Regions from separate parts of the Streptomyces sp. MS06 genome, predicted to be linked through region 3. Evidence: riboswitches for the same ligand, from Rfam matches in the RefSeq annotation. Region 3 holds a riboswitch; each other region holds the start of a gene.
What was found. Region 3 has a riboswitch for cyclic di-AMP ahead of ACL02U_RS32080 (peptidoglycan DD-metalloendopeptidase family protein). Riboswitches for the same ligand answer to the same signal wherever they lie in the genome.

Region 1 (4,060 bases), on a different contig from region 3:
GGGGGGCGTCCGGGTCGCCCACGAGGAGCGGGGCCAGGACGAGCTGCAGTTCGTCGGCCAGGCCCTGCTGCAGAAGCTGGGTGTGGACGGTGCCGCCGCCCTCGACCATGAGACGCCGCACGCCGCGCTCGTCGTACAGGTGCTCCAGCAGGGGCCGCCAGTCGCGCAGCTCCGGGCCCAGGGACACGACGTCCGCCGCCAGGCCGGCCCGCCGGGCCCGCTCGGCGCCCTCGTCCGTCGTACAGACCAGCTTGGCACCGCCGGTGTGCCAGAAGCGGGCCGCCGGATCCAGATCGCCGGACGCGGTCACCGCGACCTTCAGCGGGAACTCCGGCCGGCCCGCCGCGACGCGTGCGGCACGCCGCTCCGGAGAGTTGACCAGCAGGCGCGGGTTGTCGGCGCGGATGGTTCCGGCCCCGACCAGGATCGCGTCCACCGACGCCCGCACCTCGTCGACCCGGTCGAAGTCGGCCGGGCTGGAGAGCAGGAGGCGCTCGGGGCCGGTGTCGTCCAGGTAGCCGTCGAGGGAGACGGCGGCGGAGAGGAGGACGTGGGGGAGGGGCATCGGGTGCTCCAGGGCGGGGCTCGTGCGTACGGAGGGCGGGCGATGTGCGGGCGGGTGTGCGGGCGGGTGTGCGGGTGTGCGGGCCCAGGCGGGTCGGGGGGCCCGCGGGTGTCGGCGGGCCGGCGGGCCGGCGGGCCGGTGGGGTGGCGGGCCGGCGGGCGTGGTGTGGGCGGGGTGGCGGGTCGGTGGCGGCAGGGCGGCCGCCGGGCGTGCCGTCCCCCGTGCGCGGGGGAATGCACCCCGGGCCCTCGGGCCGCTGCCGCACCGCTTCATCCTGGCCGTTCCCTCCGGGCCGCGGGCCGCCGGCTGCTCGCCGCCGGTGCCGCCGAGCGTACGAGACCCGCGGACGATCGTTCGTGCCCGGCCGGCCCGGACCGCGGCCTCTCCGGGGCCCGGCGGGCTCCGCCGGGACCGGCCGGTGGCGGAAGCGGGGTGGCGCCGGGGCCGGTGCGGGGCCGACGGAGGTGCGGGATGGCGGAGGTGCGGGATGGGGGTGCCGGTGGTGCCGGTGGTGCCGGTGGCGAGGGTGGGCTCCGGGCGGTGGTGAGGGGCCCGGGGGAATCGATTCGCTCTTCGCGCCGCACATGCCGTACAGTGAAGGCACGCCGACGCGGGGTGGAGCAGCTCGGTAGCTCGCTGGGCTCATAACCCAGAGGTCGCAGGTTCAAATCCTGTCCCCGCTACTGAAGGCCGAGGGCCGGAAGCCGAAAGGTTTCCGGCCCTCGGCTTTTCTGCGTGACGGGAAGTGTGGAGCCCGCTCGCGCGGCGCGGTCCTCTCCGGTGCGGCGGTCCCCGGCGCCGGGTGGCTTCCGTCGGTCACGGATTCCGGCGCGGAAGTCGGCGTAGGGGTCACCGCGGAGGGCGTCGCCGAGGCCGTCGAAAGGCCACCGGGAAATCGCCGCGACGGTCCTCGGGGCAGGCGTCGGGAACGTCGTCACGGTACGTCAGCGGGCGACCTCCCTCCGATAACAACTGACACAACGTCAGTTTCGGGGTGCTCGGCGCCCCCCTCTCGAGACGGGGTCAACTAGCCCGTTTTCGCCCGTTCATGACCTGTAAGTCCAGGCCGAAAATGTTAATGATCAAGCCGAACGGCTTGGAATCTCGCCTACGCGTCTATTAACGTTCGATAACGCAGCGCGCTTGTCCCAGCCGTCACAGGAGGCGGCTACGTGCTCACGCGCCGAATCCCGTCAGGGAACCGGGGAACCACCGTATTGGGGTGAATCGGGCGCATGGCTCCGTCTGAGGGCGGTCGGCATGCGCGCGTAGGAGACCTTCCCGCTCCGAACCCGTCAGCTAACCCGGTAGGCGAGACGGAAGGAAAGGAGTACGCCCGCGTGGCGTCCAACCGGCTTGCCCCCGAGGCCCCGTACGTGCCGAGTCAGCGCGGCCCAGAGACGTTCGGCTACGGCGACCACCGCAGCGACGAAGGCCCCTGGGAGGAGTGGAACCCCACCGAGGAGTCCGTCCGTCCCGTCCGCGGTCGGCACCGCGTCGTCAAGCAGCGCGGCGGCGGACTCGCCCGCAGCTCCACCGTGCTGGGCGTCGGCGTCATCGCGGCCGTCGGCGCGGGCGGCATGGCCAGCGCGCAGACCGGCAAGCCGCCGGTGTCCATCTCGCTGCCCGACCTGCCCTCCGTCGGTTCGCTCATCTCCGACGGTTCCGGCGACGCCGGTGGCTCGCAGGCGGATGCGGCGGGCGGAACCGCCACGGCGCCGCTCAGCGGCGTCGGCATGACCGTCTCCGACAGCCGGCAGGGCTCGGCCGACGCCGGAGAGGCGCTGCGCAACCGCATCATGGCCCAGGCCGAGTCGCAGCAGGTCCAGGTCGACGCCAAGGCACAGGCCGCAACCGAGGCCTCCCTCGCCGAGGAGACCGAGAAGGCCGCCGCCGCCGCGGAGCAGAAGGCCGCCGAAGAAGCCGCCGCCGCCAAGAAGAAGGCCGAGGCGGAGGCCGCGAAGAAGGCCGAGGCCGAGCGCCTGGCCGCGCTGGCCCGCCAGTACACGCTGCCGGTCGTCTCGTACACCATCACCTCCACCTTCGGGGAGGCCGGCTCGCTGTGGTCCTCCGGCTACCACACCGGCCTCGACTTCGCCGCGCCCACCGGCACCCTGATCAAGGCGGTGCACAGCGGCACCGTCACCGAGGCGGGCTGGGCCGGTTCCTACGGCTACCGGACGATCCTCACCCTGGACGACGGCACGGAGCTGTGGTTCTGCCACCAGTCGTCGATCAACGTCAGTGTCGGCCAGAAGGTCAGCACCGGTGATGTCATCGGCCGGGTGGGGGCCACCGGCAACGTCACGGGCCCCCACCTGCACCTGGAGGTCCACCCCAACGGCCAGGCCACCGCGACCGACCCGATGGCGTGGCTGCGCGGCAAGGGCCTCACTCCCTGACCAGCGCTCCCTCCCGTTCCCCGGGGCGGTTCCGCGCCCCGCCCGGACCCGATGCGGGCGCCGGGTCCCCGACCTCGGCGGGCTCCCCGCGCCCGGAACCCTGCCGCCCCCACCGGGAGTGTCCCTCAGGGTGGCGCTCCGCTTCCCACTCGCACCCCTGACCCCCGGCGGTCCTGACGGCACCCCCCGACGTCGGGTCCGCCGGGCCTCCGCCGCGCCGGCGGCCGCACCCCGGGACCGGGCCCGACGACCGCCGGCCGGCGCGGCGTCCGCCACCGCCCGGGAACGGAGACCGCGGCCCACCCGGGACCGCGGGGAGGCGGCGGGGCCGGTCACCCCGCACCGGAATAGCCGCACGCACCGGCCGCGTTGACGCACACCATGACTTCTCTGCGCAAACTCGGCAGTTCCGACCTGGAGGTCTTCCCGCTCGCCCTCGGCGGCAACGTCTTCGGCTGGACCGCCGACCAGGACCTGTCCTTCGCCGTGCTGGACGCCTACGCGGCCGCCGGAGGCAACTTCATCGACACCGCCGACTCCTACTCGGCCTGGGCCGAGGGCAACCGGGGCGGCGAGTCAGAGACCGTCATCGGCAGGTGGGCGGCCGCCCGCGGCAACCGCTCCGACCTGGTGATCGCGACGAAGGTCAGCCAGCACCCCGAGTACCGGGGCCTGAACGCGGACACCATCAAGGCCGCCGCGGACGCCTCGCTGCGCCGCCTGGGCACCGACCACATCGACCTGTACTACACCCACTTCGACAAGCCCGAAGTGCCGGTCGAGGAGATCATCGGTGCGCTGGACGAACTGGTGAAGGCGGGCAAGGTCCGCCACATCGCCGCCTCCAACATCTCCGCCGAACGGCTGCAGGCGTCCCTCGACTTCTCCGACCGCGAGGGGCTCGCCCGCTACGTCGCACTGCAACCGCACTACAACCTGGTCTCGCGGGACACCTACGAGGGCGCGCTGCAGGACGTCGCCGCGCGCGCCGGTCTGGCGGCGGTGCCGTACTACGCGCTCGCCTCGGGCTTCCTCACCGGCAAGTACCGGCCCGGCACGACGGTCGACAGCGTGCGGGCCGGCGGTGCCGCGA
Region 2 (4,060 bases), on a different contig from region 3:
AGCGTGTTGAACCGCTTCACGGCGTTCGCCGACCGGGCCGCCATGCCGTAGGCCTCGTCCACCCGGCGCAGCGCCTGCGGGAAGCTGATCTTCTCGCGCTGGGAGAGGGCGTCGATCATGGCCTCGGCCCGCTCGCCGATGCCACGCTTCGGCACGTTGAGGATGCGGCGCAGCGGCACGGAGTCCTCCGGGTTGGCCAGCACCCGCAGGTAGGCCAGTACGTCCCGGACCTCCCTGCGCTCGTAGAAGCGCACTCCGCCGACGACCTTGTAGGGCAGGCCGACGCGGATGAAGACCTCTTCGAAGACACGTGACTGCGCGTTGGTGCGGTAGAAGACGGCTACGTCGCCCGCCTTGGCGTCGCCCTCGTCGACCAGGCGGTCTATCTCGTCGGCGACGAACTGGGCCTCGTCGTGCTCGGTGTCGGCGACGTACCCGGTGATGCGCGCGCCGGTGCCCGCGTTGGTCCACAGGTTCTTCGGGCGGCGTGACTCGTTGCGCTCGATGACGGCGTTGGCCGCGGTGAGGATGGTCTGCGTGGAGCGGTAGTTCTGCTCCAGCAGGATCGTGGTCGCGTCCGGGTAGTCCTCCTCGAACTGGAGGATGTTGCGGATGGTCGCGCCACGGAAGGCGTAGATGGACTGGTCGGCGTCGCCCACCACGCACAGTTCGGCGGGCGGCAGGTCGTGCTCGGCGGGCGGGACGTCCTCGTCGTGCGCCCCGGTGCCGACCAGTTCGCGGACCAGGGCGTACTGGGCGTGGTTGGTGTCCTGGTACTCGTCGACCAGGACGTGCCGGAAGCGGCGGCGGTAGTGCTCGGCGACGTCCGGGAAGGCGCGCAGCAGGTTCACCGTCGTCATGATCAGGTCGTCGAAGTCGAGCGCGTTGGCCTCGCGCAGCCGCGACTGGTAGAGCGCGTAGGCCTGCGCGAGGGTCTTCTCGAATCCGTCGGCGGCCTGGGCGGCGAAGTCCTCCTCGTCGATCAGCTCGTTCTTCAGGTTGCTGATCTTCGCGCTGAAGGACTTGGGCGGATAGCGCTTGGGATCGAGGTCGAGATCCCGGCAGACCAGGGCCATCAGCCGCTTGGAGTCGGCGGCGTCGTAGATGGAGAACGACGAGGTGAAGCCGAGTTTCTTGCTCTCCCGGCGCAGGATGCGCACGCAGGCGCTGTGGAAGGTCATCACCCACATGGCGTTCGCGCGCGGGCCGACGAGCTGCTCGACGCGCTCCTTCATCTCGCCCGCGGCCTTGTTGGTGAAGGTGATCGCGAGGATCTGCCCGGGGTGCGCTCCCCGTTCGGCCAGCAGGTGCGCGATGCGGTGGGTGAGCACCCGGGTCTTGCCGGAGCCGGCGCCGGCCACGATGAGCAGCGGGGAGCCGGAGTGCACCACCGCGGCGCGCTGGTTGTCGTTCAGTCCCTCCAGCAGCGCGGCGGGGTCCACCACCGGCCGCGGGGAGCCGTCGCGGTAGTGCGCGTCGCGGTCGGGCGGCACGTCGAACTTCCCGCCGAACAGATCGTCCGGAATCGACTCCGGAGCGTGGTCGTCCTCGGGTGGCGGCGGGAGGTGCTCCTCCTGGGCCCGCGGGGCCTGGAGGTCCGCCAGGAAGCTGTCGTCAAAGAGGCTGCTCATCGCTCTCCGAGTCTAGGGCGCCGCACTGACAGCTCGCGGCCGCCTCGGGAAGACCGTCCGGATCGGCGCCGAACCGGTCCGCGACGGCGACCCGTGTGCTGCGGCGGGCGGTACGGGAGCGCGGTACGGGAGCGCGGTACGGCGGAGGGCGTGCCGCGCCGGGAAGGGTCGCCGGTGGTTCCCCGGACGGGACCGGCGGAGGGGTCGGGACGGACGGTGCGAACGGGGTGGCCGGGGGTTCCGGGGAGGCAGGCGAGAAGTCGCCCCCGGGGCGGACCCGGAGCGGGCCCGGAAAGCGCCTTCCGGGCCGGGAAGGGCCCGAGTGGTATCGGAAACCTTCCGGAAGGGTCACGCTGAGCAACGCTCCGGGATCAGGTCACGAAAATGTATCGGGCATATCACTCATCAACCTTCACAGGAGCCTCACGAGTTGGCTACCGTGCCGGTCGGGCCGCAGGGCAGCCACCGGCGAACGTCGTCGGGCCGCGCGGCCTCCGCCGAGTCCGACGCGCCCGCACGGCGCCCGGAGCCGGGGACCCAACCGAGACCTGGGGTGAATCGGGCCGTTCCGTCACCGGTACGGCCCGTAGGGCCAGCCTTCCGAACCGTCCGCCCGAACCCGACAGCTAACCCGGTAGGCGGAACATGGAAGGAGTCGCCTCCCTTGGCGTCGCACCGCAAGTCGCGTCCCGCAGGCAACCGGGTGTCCGGTATCCGCACCCCCGCAATCGCCACGGCCGCCCTGACCTCCGTCGCCCTGCTCTCCCAGACGGCCGACGCCTCGCCCTCCACCGACGACCGGCCGAGCCTGGAGGAGGTCGAGAAGAAGGTCGACGACCTGTACCGGCAGGCCGAGGCGGCGACGGACAAGTACAACGCCGCCAAGGAGCGGACGACGAAGCAGCGCAAGCGCGTCGACACCCTCCTGGACCAGGTCGCCGAGCGCACCAGGGGGCTCAACGACGCCCGGGAGGAACTGGGTTCCTTCGCAGCCGCCCAGTACCGCACCGGCGCGGCCGTCCCCGACACGGCGACCTTCCTGCTCGCGGACTCCCCGCAGGACTACTTCGACCACGCCCAGGTGATGAACCGGCTCACCGGACGCCAGAAGGCGGCGGTCGACGACTACATCACGCAGCAGTCGCAGGCCATGGAGCAGCGCCGGGAGGCCACCGAGAGCCTGCAGACGCTGACCGAGACCCAGGACGACCTCAAGGCCGCCAAGGCGACCGTCCAGAAGAAGCTGTCGGATGCGCGGGACCTGCTGTCCAGGCTGACCGCGGAGGAGAAGGCCCGGCTGGCCGCGATCGAGAAGCAGAAGCAGGAGGAGGCGGCCCGCAAGGCCGCCGAACTGGCCCGGCAGCAGGCGGAGGAGCAGCAGCGCCAGGCGGATGCCGCCGCTCAGCAGCAACAGCAGGCGCAGACCGGCGACACGTCGGGGACCGGCACGTCCGACAGCGGCTCCTCGGGCACCTCCACCGGCACCGCCTCCGCCACCCAGGCCGACAAGGCCCTCGCCTTCGCACGCGCGCAGATCGGCAAGCCCTACGTCTGGGGCGCCACGGGCCCCGGCTCCTACGACTGCTCCGGTCTCACCCAGGCCGCCTGGAAGGCCGCCGGTGTCGACCTTCCCCGCACCACCTACGACCAGGTGAACGCCGGCACCACGGTGCCGCTGTCCCAGGCCAGGCCCGGGGACCTGGTCTTCTTCTACAGCGACGTCAGCCACGTAGGCATCTACATCGGCAACGGGATGATGATCCACGCTCCGAAGCCCGGTGCGTACGTCCGCGAGGAGTCGATCTACTACGACGGCGAGTCGGCGATCCACAGCGTGGTGCGGCCGGCCTGACCCGCCCGGGGCCGCGCTCGGCCCCACCCGTACGGAGGCGCGTCCCGGGTGCGCGGGGCCACGCCTCCCGGCCTCCCGGCAGGCCCCCAGCGCGCCCGAGCGCACTCTGGGGGCGCACTCCGGCGCGTGAGGGGCGCACGGCCATCCCGCGCCGGGGTGCGCCCCGATCACCCGCGCTCTCGCCTCGTTCACCGGGAAGCGCGACAACAGGGCGTGGCGGGCGCCGCCGCGGAGCGGTTGGCGGCTGCCGGAGCACTAGCATCGGCCCATGCCCGCCTCCCACCTCCTGCGCGCCTGGTGGGCGCGGCGTCCGCCGGCGGCCGGAGCCGCCGTGACGGCGACCGGCGCGGTGGCGCTCGCCTGCGATCTGGCCGGCCGGGAGGTGCTGTCACGGATCCTGCTCGTGCTGGCCGGCGCAGCCTGGCTGGGGCTCGCGGCTGACCTGGCCGTCCGGTTTCCGCCGGGCCGCCGGGACCGGTCCGCGGGGGCCGGGAGTCCCGCCGCGCCGACGGCGGTGGCGGCGACCACCGTGGTGGGCACCGGGGTGTGCGCACTGGGCTGGCTGTGGCTCGGCGAG
Region 3 (4,060 bases):
GGCGCAGGATGTCGTTGCCGCCCGCGCAGAAGGAAACCAGGTCCGGGGCCAGTTGCACGGCCTGCGGGAGCTGGTCCGCCGCGATCTGGTCGAGCAGCTTCCCGCGTACCGCGAGGTTCGTGTACGTGAAGGTGCCCTCGGGCCGCCGGTCCGCGAGCAGTACGGCGAGCCGGTCGGCCCAGCCGACGAACTGCCCGTCGGGGCCGGGGTCGCCGACGCCTTCGGTGAAGCTGTCCCCCACCGCCACGTACGACCCGATCACTGAACTGTTGTCACTCTTCGAATCGTCTGCCACAAGGGTCCATGATTCACCTTCGGTTGTGACCTACGCGACCGTAGGCAGAGGTTGACGGGCGGTGAGATGGACCACTGTCGGCTCGGTGGGACGACCGAAGGCCGGACCCGGGGATCGGGGTCCGGCCTTCGGTGGCGTGTCAGGCAGGTGGTGGTGCGGGGTGCCGGCGTCAGCCGACGGTGACTCCGTGTGCGCGCAGGTAGGCGACCGGGTCCACGTCGGAGCCGTAGTTCGGGGTGGTCCGGATCTCGAAGTGCAGGTGCGGACCGGTGACGTTGCCGGTGGCGCCGGAGAGGCCTATCTGCTGGCCCGCGCTCACGGTCTGCCCGGCCGACACCGAGAGCTGCGACAGGTGGGCGTACTGGGCGTAGTAGCCGTCGTGCAGCTTGATGACGACCTGGTTGCCGTACGCGCCGCCCCAGCCGGCGGAGACCACGGTGCCTCCGGCCACGGCCTTCAGGGAGGTGCCGGACGGGACGACGAAGTCGACGCCGGTGTGGTAGCCGCTGGCCCACATGCTGCCCGCCACGTGGTAGCCGGTGCCGATGGTGGCGCCGGACACCGGAAGGGTGTAGCCGCTGGAGCTCTGCGCGGCCTTGGCGGAGGCGGTCGTCGTCTTCGCGGTGGACTTCTTCGCCGGCTTGGCCGGCTTAGCGGCGGCGGGGGCGCTCTTGGCGGCGGCCTTCTTGCCGATGGACAGCTTCAGGCCGGGGTGGATGAGCGACGGGTCACTGCCGATCGCCTTGCGGTTGTCCTGGTACAGCTTGTGCCAGCCACCGCTGACGTGCTGCTCGCCGGCGATCTTCGAGAGGTAGTCGCCGGCCTTCACGGTGTAGGTGCGGACGCCGGAGCCGGTGCTCTTCGCCGCGGTCTTGACGGCGGCGGCCGGCACGGACTGGACGGTCTTCTCGGGAGCCGACTGCGGGGTCGCCGCGTGGGCACCGGTGGCGCCGAGGAGCGGCAGGGCGAGCGCGGCGCCGCCGGTTCCGGCGACGGCGATCGAACGGGTCAGGCGCTGGGACCTGGTACGGCGGTGCTTACCCTTCGCGGGCATGGCGAATTCCTCTCCGGCGCCTGCGAGGTGAGCTGTCGGGTGCGGGCTGGAGATGCCCGGCCGCGACACTGTCGCGGCTTGACCCCTAGCCGTTCCGGGAACCGGAACAGGCGGTCTTGCCTGTGGGTCCCCCGCTCCTGCCGTGCACGGGTGGGTGGGTGCGAAGTCCGGGGCGGCGGCAGGATTCGGCGTCCGCCCGGATCGGAGTGGAACGTAAGCGAGCGGGCGCGCCGAAACAAGCAGACGGCGGCACGGGCCCGCGATTCCCCGGATCCGCGGCGGGAGTTTCCTGTCACCCTGCGTACATCCGCCACCCGGCGTTTCCCTCAATGCCCCAGGGAACGCAACCCCATTACGTGCTCATGACGGGCGACGGACGGTCACGACTATGACGCTCCTCACCAACCCACCCCCATAGTCCGCTATTACACGACGAGTTGTACCCAAAAGTGCAATTCGGTCAGACGGCACAGATGCGTAGCAGTCGGGGCACATTTCGAAGAAGCCGCAGCAGACCCGACTTACCCCGCCTCGTCCATTACCTCCCCATAAGACCGTATTTCCCGTCGTCAGGTCGCGGGCGGCGGAGCGCCGTCGGCCGACGCCGCGGCAGGCGGTTCGCCCGTCGGGGAACGGTGTCCGGCGCCTGCTCCCGGCGTGCGGACCGGCGGTCCGCCGGGCTCCCGCGGGCAATCCGTTGCCCCGGGAATCCATGTCGTATCGTCGACAGCGTCCCGTCGGCCATCCGCCGCGCGCCGGCGGGCCGGACTGGGAGGAGCCCTCGTGACGCAGCAGGTGCCGTCGACCGAACCCGAGCTGGCCGCCGTGCGCAACTTCCGCGACGTGGGCGGACTGCCCACGACCGACGGACGCAGGGTGCGGTACGGCGTGCTGTTCCGCAGCGGACACCTCGCCCACGCGACCGCGGAGGACGCCGCCTTCCTGTCCTCGTTGGACCTCCACACGATCTTCGACTTCCGCAATGCGGCGGACCAGAGGCTGGAGGGCCCGGACGTCGACCTGCCGGGCGTGCGGAACGTCAACCTGCCGCTGAGCGACCCGGCCGACGGAGCCGAGTTCTGGAAGCTGGTCCGGGACGGCGACACCGACCAGCTGCGCACGATCCTCGCCGACGGCAAGGCCGCGAACCGGATGATCGACTCCTACCGCACGATCATCCGGGAGCGCACCGCCGAGCACTCCAGGGTCCTGCACGCACTGGCCGAGGACAGCGTCCCCGCGCTGATGCACTGCGCGGCGGGCAAGGACCGTGCGGGGCTCTCGATAGCCGTCACACTCCTCGCGGTCGACGTGGAGCGCGACGCGATCCGCACCGACTACCTCGAGTCCAACGCCAAGCACCGCCGCTACAGGGTGCACCGCGGCAACGGGTCCGGCGACGCCTACTCCGCCGAGGTGATGGAGCTGCTCAGCCCGCTGTTCGACGCGCGCGCGGAGTACCTGACGGCGGCGATGGAGACCATCGAGGAGACGTGGGGCGGAGTGGAGGCCTACCTCTCGCGGGGGCTGGGCCTCACCGCCGAGACCCGCGAGCGGCTGCGGCACCGGCTGCTGGAGTGACGGGGACCGGCGGGGCCGCTACTGCCCGGCGCCCACCTCGAACAGCAGCCAGATGAACGCGGCCAGGACGTGCCCCACCGCGATGTAGACGATCAGCCGGATCCACAGGCTGCGGGGGAACTTCTCCTCACGCTCGCTCATGGCGTCTCTCCAGGGGTGGGGCCGAGGCACAGCGCGGCCGTCGGGCTCTGCAGCAGGGTGTGGACGAACAGCAGCTCCACCCCGTGCGCCTCCTGCGCGGCGAGGCGGTGCGGGGTCAGCGAGTCGAAGTGCGCGCTGTCGCCGGGCGCCAGCCGGTGCGTGGCGTCGCCCAGCTGCAGCACGAGCCGCCCGGTGAGGACGTACAGCCACTCCTCGCCGGGGTGCACACGCACGATGTCGCCCTGGGCGCCGTGGGCGACGTGGACGCGCAGGGCCTGCATGCCGCGGCCCTGGGCGCCGGCCTGCCGGTAGGTCCAGCCGCCGGCCGTCGTCGGCTCCATGCCGGCGTGGCGGACGACGGCGTCGCGGTCGGCGACCGTCTCGCCGAGCAGCTCCGAGACGGTCGTACCGTAGACGCGGGCCAGCGCGAGCAGCATCGGCAGGGAGGGTTGGCGCTGCCCGGTCTCCAGCCGGGAGAGGTGGGCGGGCGAAAGGCCCGCGGCGCGGGCTGCGGCCTCCAGGGTGAGACCGGCCCGTCGCCGCAGGGCACGAAGCTGCGGCGCCACCGCGGTCAGGGCTTCGGGGGAGTTCATGCCTCCATTCAGCCGGAACCCTTACCCATCAGGCAAATTTTTTGCCTGAGAGGCAACACACCCGCGGTGGCCAGCGTCAACGCCCCGAGACCGCCTGTTTGGCGAGGGTCTTCCCGAAGTCCCAGACGAGGCCTCCGCCGTTGTGCGCGTCGTCCATCACGGCCCTGAACGCAACCACGAACCGGTCCACATCCGCCTCGTCGATCACCAGCGGCGGGATCAGCTTGATCACCTCCAGGTGGTCGCCCGAGACCTGTGTGAGGATCCGGTGCCGCTGCAGCAACGGCACCACCACCATCTGCGCGAACAACCCCTTGCGCGCCGCCTGCAGCATCGCCCACCGGCTCCGCAGCCGCAGCGACCGCGGCCGCCCGAACTCCACGCCGATCATCAGAC
Region 4 (4,060 bases), on a different contig from region 3:
CGAAGTTCGGCGCCCAGCTTCCGGCGGCGGACCGCGGGACCGTCCTGCATCGCGCCACTCCTCCTCGTATTCCTTTACTCCTGTCGCCCTGCCAAATATGTGCTGCAGTAACAGAGTTCACCGCTTCGAGCGACAGATATATGCACATCTTGGTGGATCGCCGCCCATGAGCGCCCCTGTGGTGGCAGTCTGGCGGCCAAGCACCAGTCCGGGACCGTACTCGAACCATCCGCCTCGCGTGCCGGACCGCGGTCCCGCGGGAAAAGGACGACGTCGCCATGGCAGATCTTCTGGAAGCATCCGTCACTCTGCCGAGCGATCCCGCCTCGGTACCCGCGGCCCGTGCCTTCGTGGCCGGCACCCTCGCGGAGTGGGGGCTGGCGGAGGACTCGGACACCGCCGACACCATCCGGCTGATCGTCTCCGAGCTGGCCACCAACGCCGTCCAGCACACCTTCGGCCAGTCGCCGACCTTCACGGTGGGCCTCACCCTGGAACGGGACGAGGAGCTGCGCATCGGCGTCACCGACAGCCATCCCCGCTTCCCCAGACGGCTCCCCGCGGCCGTTCAGCAGGACAACGGCCGCGGGATGGTGATCATCCGATGCCTGACCGCGGAGTGCGGCGGGAGCCTCACCGTGCGCCCCACGCCGGAGGGCGGGAAGACCGTCTCCATCGCCCTGCCGTGGACCGTCACCGCGGTCGACGCGGTCCCCGCGGTCCACCGGCCCGAGCCATGAGCCCCCGCTGGGCGGGGCGCGGCTCACGCCGGCACCGGTGCCGGCGGGGCTCCGCCCGCGACCGGCACGTCCGGCCCGGGCCGGGCCGGCCCGGGCCCGCCCGGAGGGAGCCCGGGGCCCGCACCGCCATCACCCGGTACACGCGGCCACTGCCGTGTACGGGCGTCACCCGGGCCCGCGACGCGGCGCCCGGCGGACACGGCCTCGACGGCACCTCGTTGGTCGCCACCGCCCGGCCGCCGCCACCGCCCGGCCGCCGCCCCCGCCCGGCCGCCGCCACCGCCCGGCCGCCGCCCCCGCCCGGCCGCCGCCACCGCCCGGCCGCCGCCCCCGCCCGGCCGCCGCCCCCGCCCGGCCGCCGCCGGGCCTGCTCGCCGGCGGACCCGGCCGTCGTCCGACGCGGCCGTCAGCGGACCCGGCCGTACCAGACGCTGCCGGTCCAGATCTTCTGCAGCCGCACCACGTCGCCGGTCTTCGGCGCATGCCAGATCCGCCCCCGTCCGGCATAGATGCCGACGTGGTAGACGCTCCGGCCGTAGTGGAAGAAGACCAGGTCACCGACTCTGCGGTGGCGGGCGGCAACGTGATGGGTGCGGTTGTACTGCTGGGCCGCCGTTCGGGGCAGCTTCTTACCCGCCTTCTTGTACGAGTACAGCGTCAGACCGGAGCAGTCGAAGCGGTACGGGCCCGTGGCGCCCCACTGGTAGGGCGAGCCCTTCTTGGAGGCCGCCACGTGGAGCGCCTTCGTCGCCACCGTGGCGGCCGCGGCGTCCGGGGCGAAGCCCGGTACCAGGACCGAGCCGCCGACCGCGGCGAGCGTGAGGGCCGAGGCGGTCCCGGCGCGGGCCATGAGGGACGGGACACGATTGGGCACAGTCATGCGCAACCCTTCGTCATCCGCCTGTGAAGGATGACCTGTCGGATTCGGGCTGGCGAAGTTGCCCGGTCGCCGTGGCGGCGACTTCACCCCAAGGACCGCTCGGAACTGACGCTCCGGCAGCCCGTCGTGCTCGGGTCCTCCACTCCTGCCGATCCACTTCTGTCGACCCGTCGCCCGGACGGCGGCAGGACTCGGCGTCCGCCCGGACCGCCCCGCCGTCTGTGGCGGGGGCTTGCCGTCAGTCAGGGATCCTCACCCACGGGCGCCGGAGAATCACAACGGAACCTGGCCTATGTGTCGTTGGTCACCCTTCCTCCGTTGGGGTGGGTGCGGGCCGGCCGGACCCGGCGTCCACCCTGCGGACCTGCCCCGGACCAGCGGCGTAGACGTACGGCGGGTTGCCGGGCCGGGAGGGCGGCGCAACCGCGGCGAGCCCGAAAAAACCGGTGCGGATACGCCGATGAGGGGACCGTCGTTCGGCGCGTTTCAACGGGGCCGCGCCGGACCCGTCGCGGGGTCCGGTACAGGGCGGCGCGAACGGAGGTTGTCAACCGCCGACGCGCGGCGGCGCACCGCCCGCGCCGGGAGGCACCGCGGCCGTCCGACCGGCAGGGTGTGGTCCCGCCCGCCCGAACCGACGCCCGCGTCGTCCCGAACCGGTGCCCGCCCCCTCCCGCGCGTCGCCCCGCCCTCGACGAGCTGTCCCGGCGCGCGGCCGGCGAGCCGCCCCCTCCCGTGCGTCGCCCCGCCCCGGACCGCCGCCCTGCCGCCCGCCCGTCCTCCGTCCCAGGGACCGTCCTCCGCCTCACGGGGCGTCCTGCGCCCCGGAGGACGACTTCTGTCCCGGACCGTCACCCGGTCGGCGCGCGACTCGCCCGTGTGCGGCGGTATGCGGCACGCCAGGACGCGGTCATGAGGTGATCAAGGTTCGGTTTAACGTCGTTGAAACTCCACCGAACTAACCTGCCCCACCACGCCACCTGGGGTTTTCGTATCCGGTTCGCGAAGGTTCGCGCGGTTCGTCCGTGTGCTACGTGTATTCCCTGGCGCGGTGGCTGCGGCAGCCGGACCCCGCACGGTCCGGAGCGAGGAGGTGAGGTGGGACATGCAACTGACCCCGCACGAGCAGGAGAGGCTGCTGATCCACGTGGCGGCCGACGTCGCCGAGAAGCGCCGCTCCCGAGGGCTGAGACTGAACCACCCCGAGGCCGTCGCCCTGATCACCTCGCACCTCCTCGAAGGCGCCCGCGACGGCAGGACCGTCGCCGAGCTGATGTCCTCCGGGCGGAAGGTGCTCACCCGCGACGACGTCATGCCCGGCGTGGCCGAGATGGTCCACGACGTGCAGGTGGAGGCCACCTTCCCGGACGGCACCAAGCTCGTCACCGTGCACGAGCCGATCGTCTGAGGGGGCGGCGATGACACCGGGAGAGATCCTCTTCGCCGACGGTCCGATCGTGTGCAACGCGGGCCGCGAGGTCACGGCACTGCTCGTGCTGAACGCCGCCGACCGCCCCGTGCAGGTCGGTTCCCACTACCACTTCGCGGAGGCCAACCCGGGCCTCGAGTTCGACCGTGCGGCGGCCCACGGCAGGCGGCTGAACGTTCCCGCCGGCACCGCCGTGCGCTTCGAACCCGGTATCCCCGTCGAGGTCGAACTCGTCCCGCTGGCCGGCGCCCGCGTCGTACCCGGCCTGCGCGGCCGGACCGGAGGTGCCCTCGATGCCTGAGATCTCGCGCGCCGCGTACGCCGACCTGTTCGGCCCCACCACCGGTGACCGCATCCGGCTCGCCGACACCGAGCTGCTCGTCGAGATCGAGGAGGACCGCTCCGGTGGGCCCGGACTCGCCGGCGACGAAGCGGTGTTCGGCGGCGGCAAGGTCATCAGGGAGTCGATGGGCCAGTCCCGGGCCACCCGTGCCGAGGGCACCCCGGACACGGTGGTGACGGGCGCCGTCGTCATCGACCACTGGGGGATCGTCAAGGCCGACGTCGGCATCCGCGACGGACGGATCACCGGCATCGGCAAGGCCGGCAACCCGGACACCATGGACGGCGTCCACCCCGACCTGGTCATCGGCCCGGAGACCGAGGTGATCGCCGGGAACGGCCGGATCCTCACCGCCGGCGCGATCGACGCCCACGTCCACTTCGTCTGCCCGCAGATCGCCGACGAGGCGCTGTCCTCGGGGATCACGACGCTGGTCGGCGGCGGCACCGGACCGGCCGAGGGGTCCAAGGCGACCACGGTGACCCCCGGGCCCTGGCACCTCGCCCGGATGCTGGAGGCGATGGAGGACCACCCGCTCAACATCGGCCTGCTCGGCAAGGGCAACACCGTCTCCCACGAGGCGATGCTCTCCCAGATCCGCGGTGGCGCCCTGGGCCTGAAACTGCACGAGGACTGGGGCTCGACGCCGGCCGCCATCGACGCCGCCC

Region 1: linked by a shared signal. The riboswitch ahead of ACL02U_RS17845 (M23 family metallopeptidase) and the one ahead of ACL02U_RS32080 (peptidoglycan DD-metalloendopeptidase family protein) in region 3 are both predicted to bind cyclic di-AMP.
Region 2: linked by a shared signal. The riboswitch ahead of ACL02U_RS00690 (NlpC/P60 family protein) and the one ahead of ACL02U_RS32080 (peptidoglycan DD-metalloendopeptidase family protein) in region 3 are both predicted to bind cyclic di-AMP.
Region 4: linked by a shared signal. The riboswitch ahead of ACL02U_RS18275 (C40 family peptidase) and the one ahead of ACL02U_RS32080 (peptidoglycan DD-metalloendopeptidase family protein) in region 3 are both predicted to bind cyclic di-AMP.

Annotation. Positions count from the first base shown of each region.
Region 1 covers NZ_JBJZOJ010000030.1:19,586-23,645, reverse strand. Annotated here, with positions in the region: gene ACL02U_RS17855 (dihydrofolate reductase family protein) at 1-565, opposite strand, end outside; tRNA gene ACL02U_RS17850 (tRNA-Met) at 1,175-1,248, shown strand; cyclic di-AMP (ydaO/yuaA leader) riboswitch at 1,737-1,894, shown strand; gene ACL02U_RS17845 (M23 family metallopeptidase) at 1,906-2,967, shown strand; gene ACL02U_RS17840 (aldo/keto reductase) at 3,349-4,060, shown strand, end outside.
Region 2 covers NZ_JBJZOJ010000001.1:172,073-176,132, forward strand. Annotated here, with positions in the region: gene pcrA (DNA helicase PcrA) at 1-1,631, opposite strand, end outside; cyclic di-AMP (ydaO/yuaA leader) riboswitch at 2,117-2,287, shown strand; gene ACL02U_RS00690 (NlpC/P60 family protein) at 2,296-3,483, shown strand; gene ACL02U_RS00695 (hypothetical protein) at 3,752-4,060, shown strand, end outside.
Region 3 covers NZ_JBJZOJ010000105.1:3,055-7,114, reverse strand. Annotated here, with positions in the region: gene ACL02U_RS32085 (SGNH/GDSL hydrolase family protein) at 1-262, opposite strand, end outside; gene ACL02U_RS32080 (peptidoglycan DD-metalloendopeptidase family protein) at 465-1,349, opposite strand; cyclic di-AMP (ydaO/yuaA leader) riboswitch at 1,354-1,516, opposite strand; gene ACL02U_RS32075 (tyrosine-protein phosphatase) at 2,133-2,930, shown strand; gene ACL02U_RS32070 (DUF6126 family protein) at 2,949-3,071, opposite strand; gene ACL02U_RS32065 (helix-turn-helix domain-containing protein) at 3,068-3,664, opposite strand; gene ACL02U_RS32060 (aspartate aminotransferase family protein) at 3,741-4,060, opposite strand, start outside.
Region 4 covers NZ_JBJZOJ010000031.1:22,267-26,326, forward strand. Annotated here, with positions in the region: gene ACL02U_RS18265 (helix-turn-helix domain-containing protein) at 1-50, opposite strand, end outside; gene ACL02U_RS18270 (ATP-binding protein) at 279-740, shown strand; gene ACL02U_RS18275 (C40 family peptidase) at 1,147-1,620, opposite strand; cyclic di-AMP (ydaO/yuaA leader) riboswitch at 1,624-1,827, opposite strand; gene ACL02U_RS18280 (urease subunit gamma) at 2,726-3,028, shown strand; gene ACL02U_RS18285 (urease subunit beta) at 3,039-3,350, shown strand; gene ACL02U_RS18290 (urease subunit alpha) at 3,343-4,060, shown strand, end outside.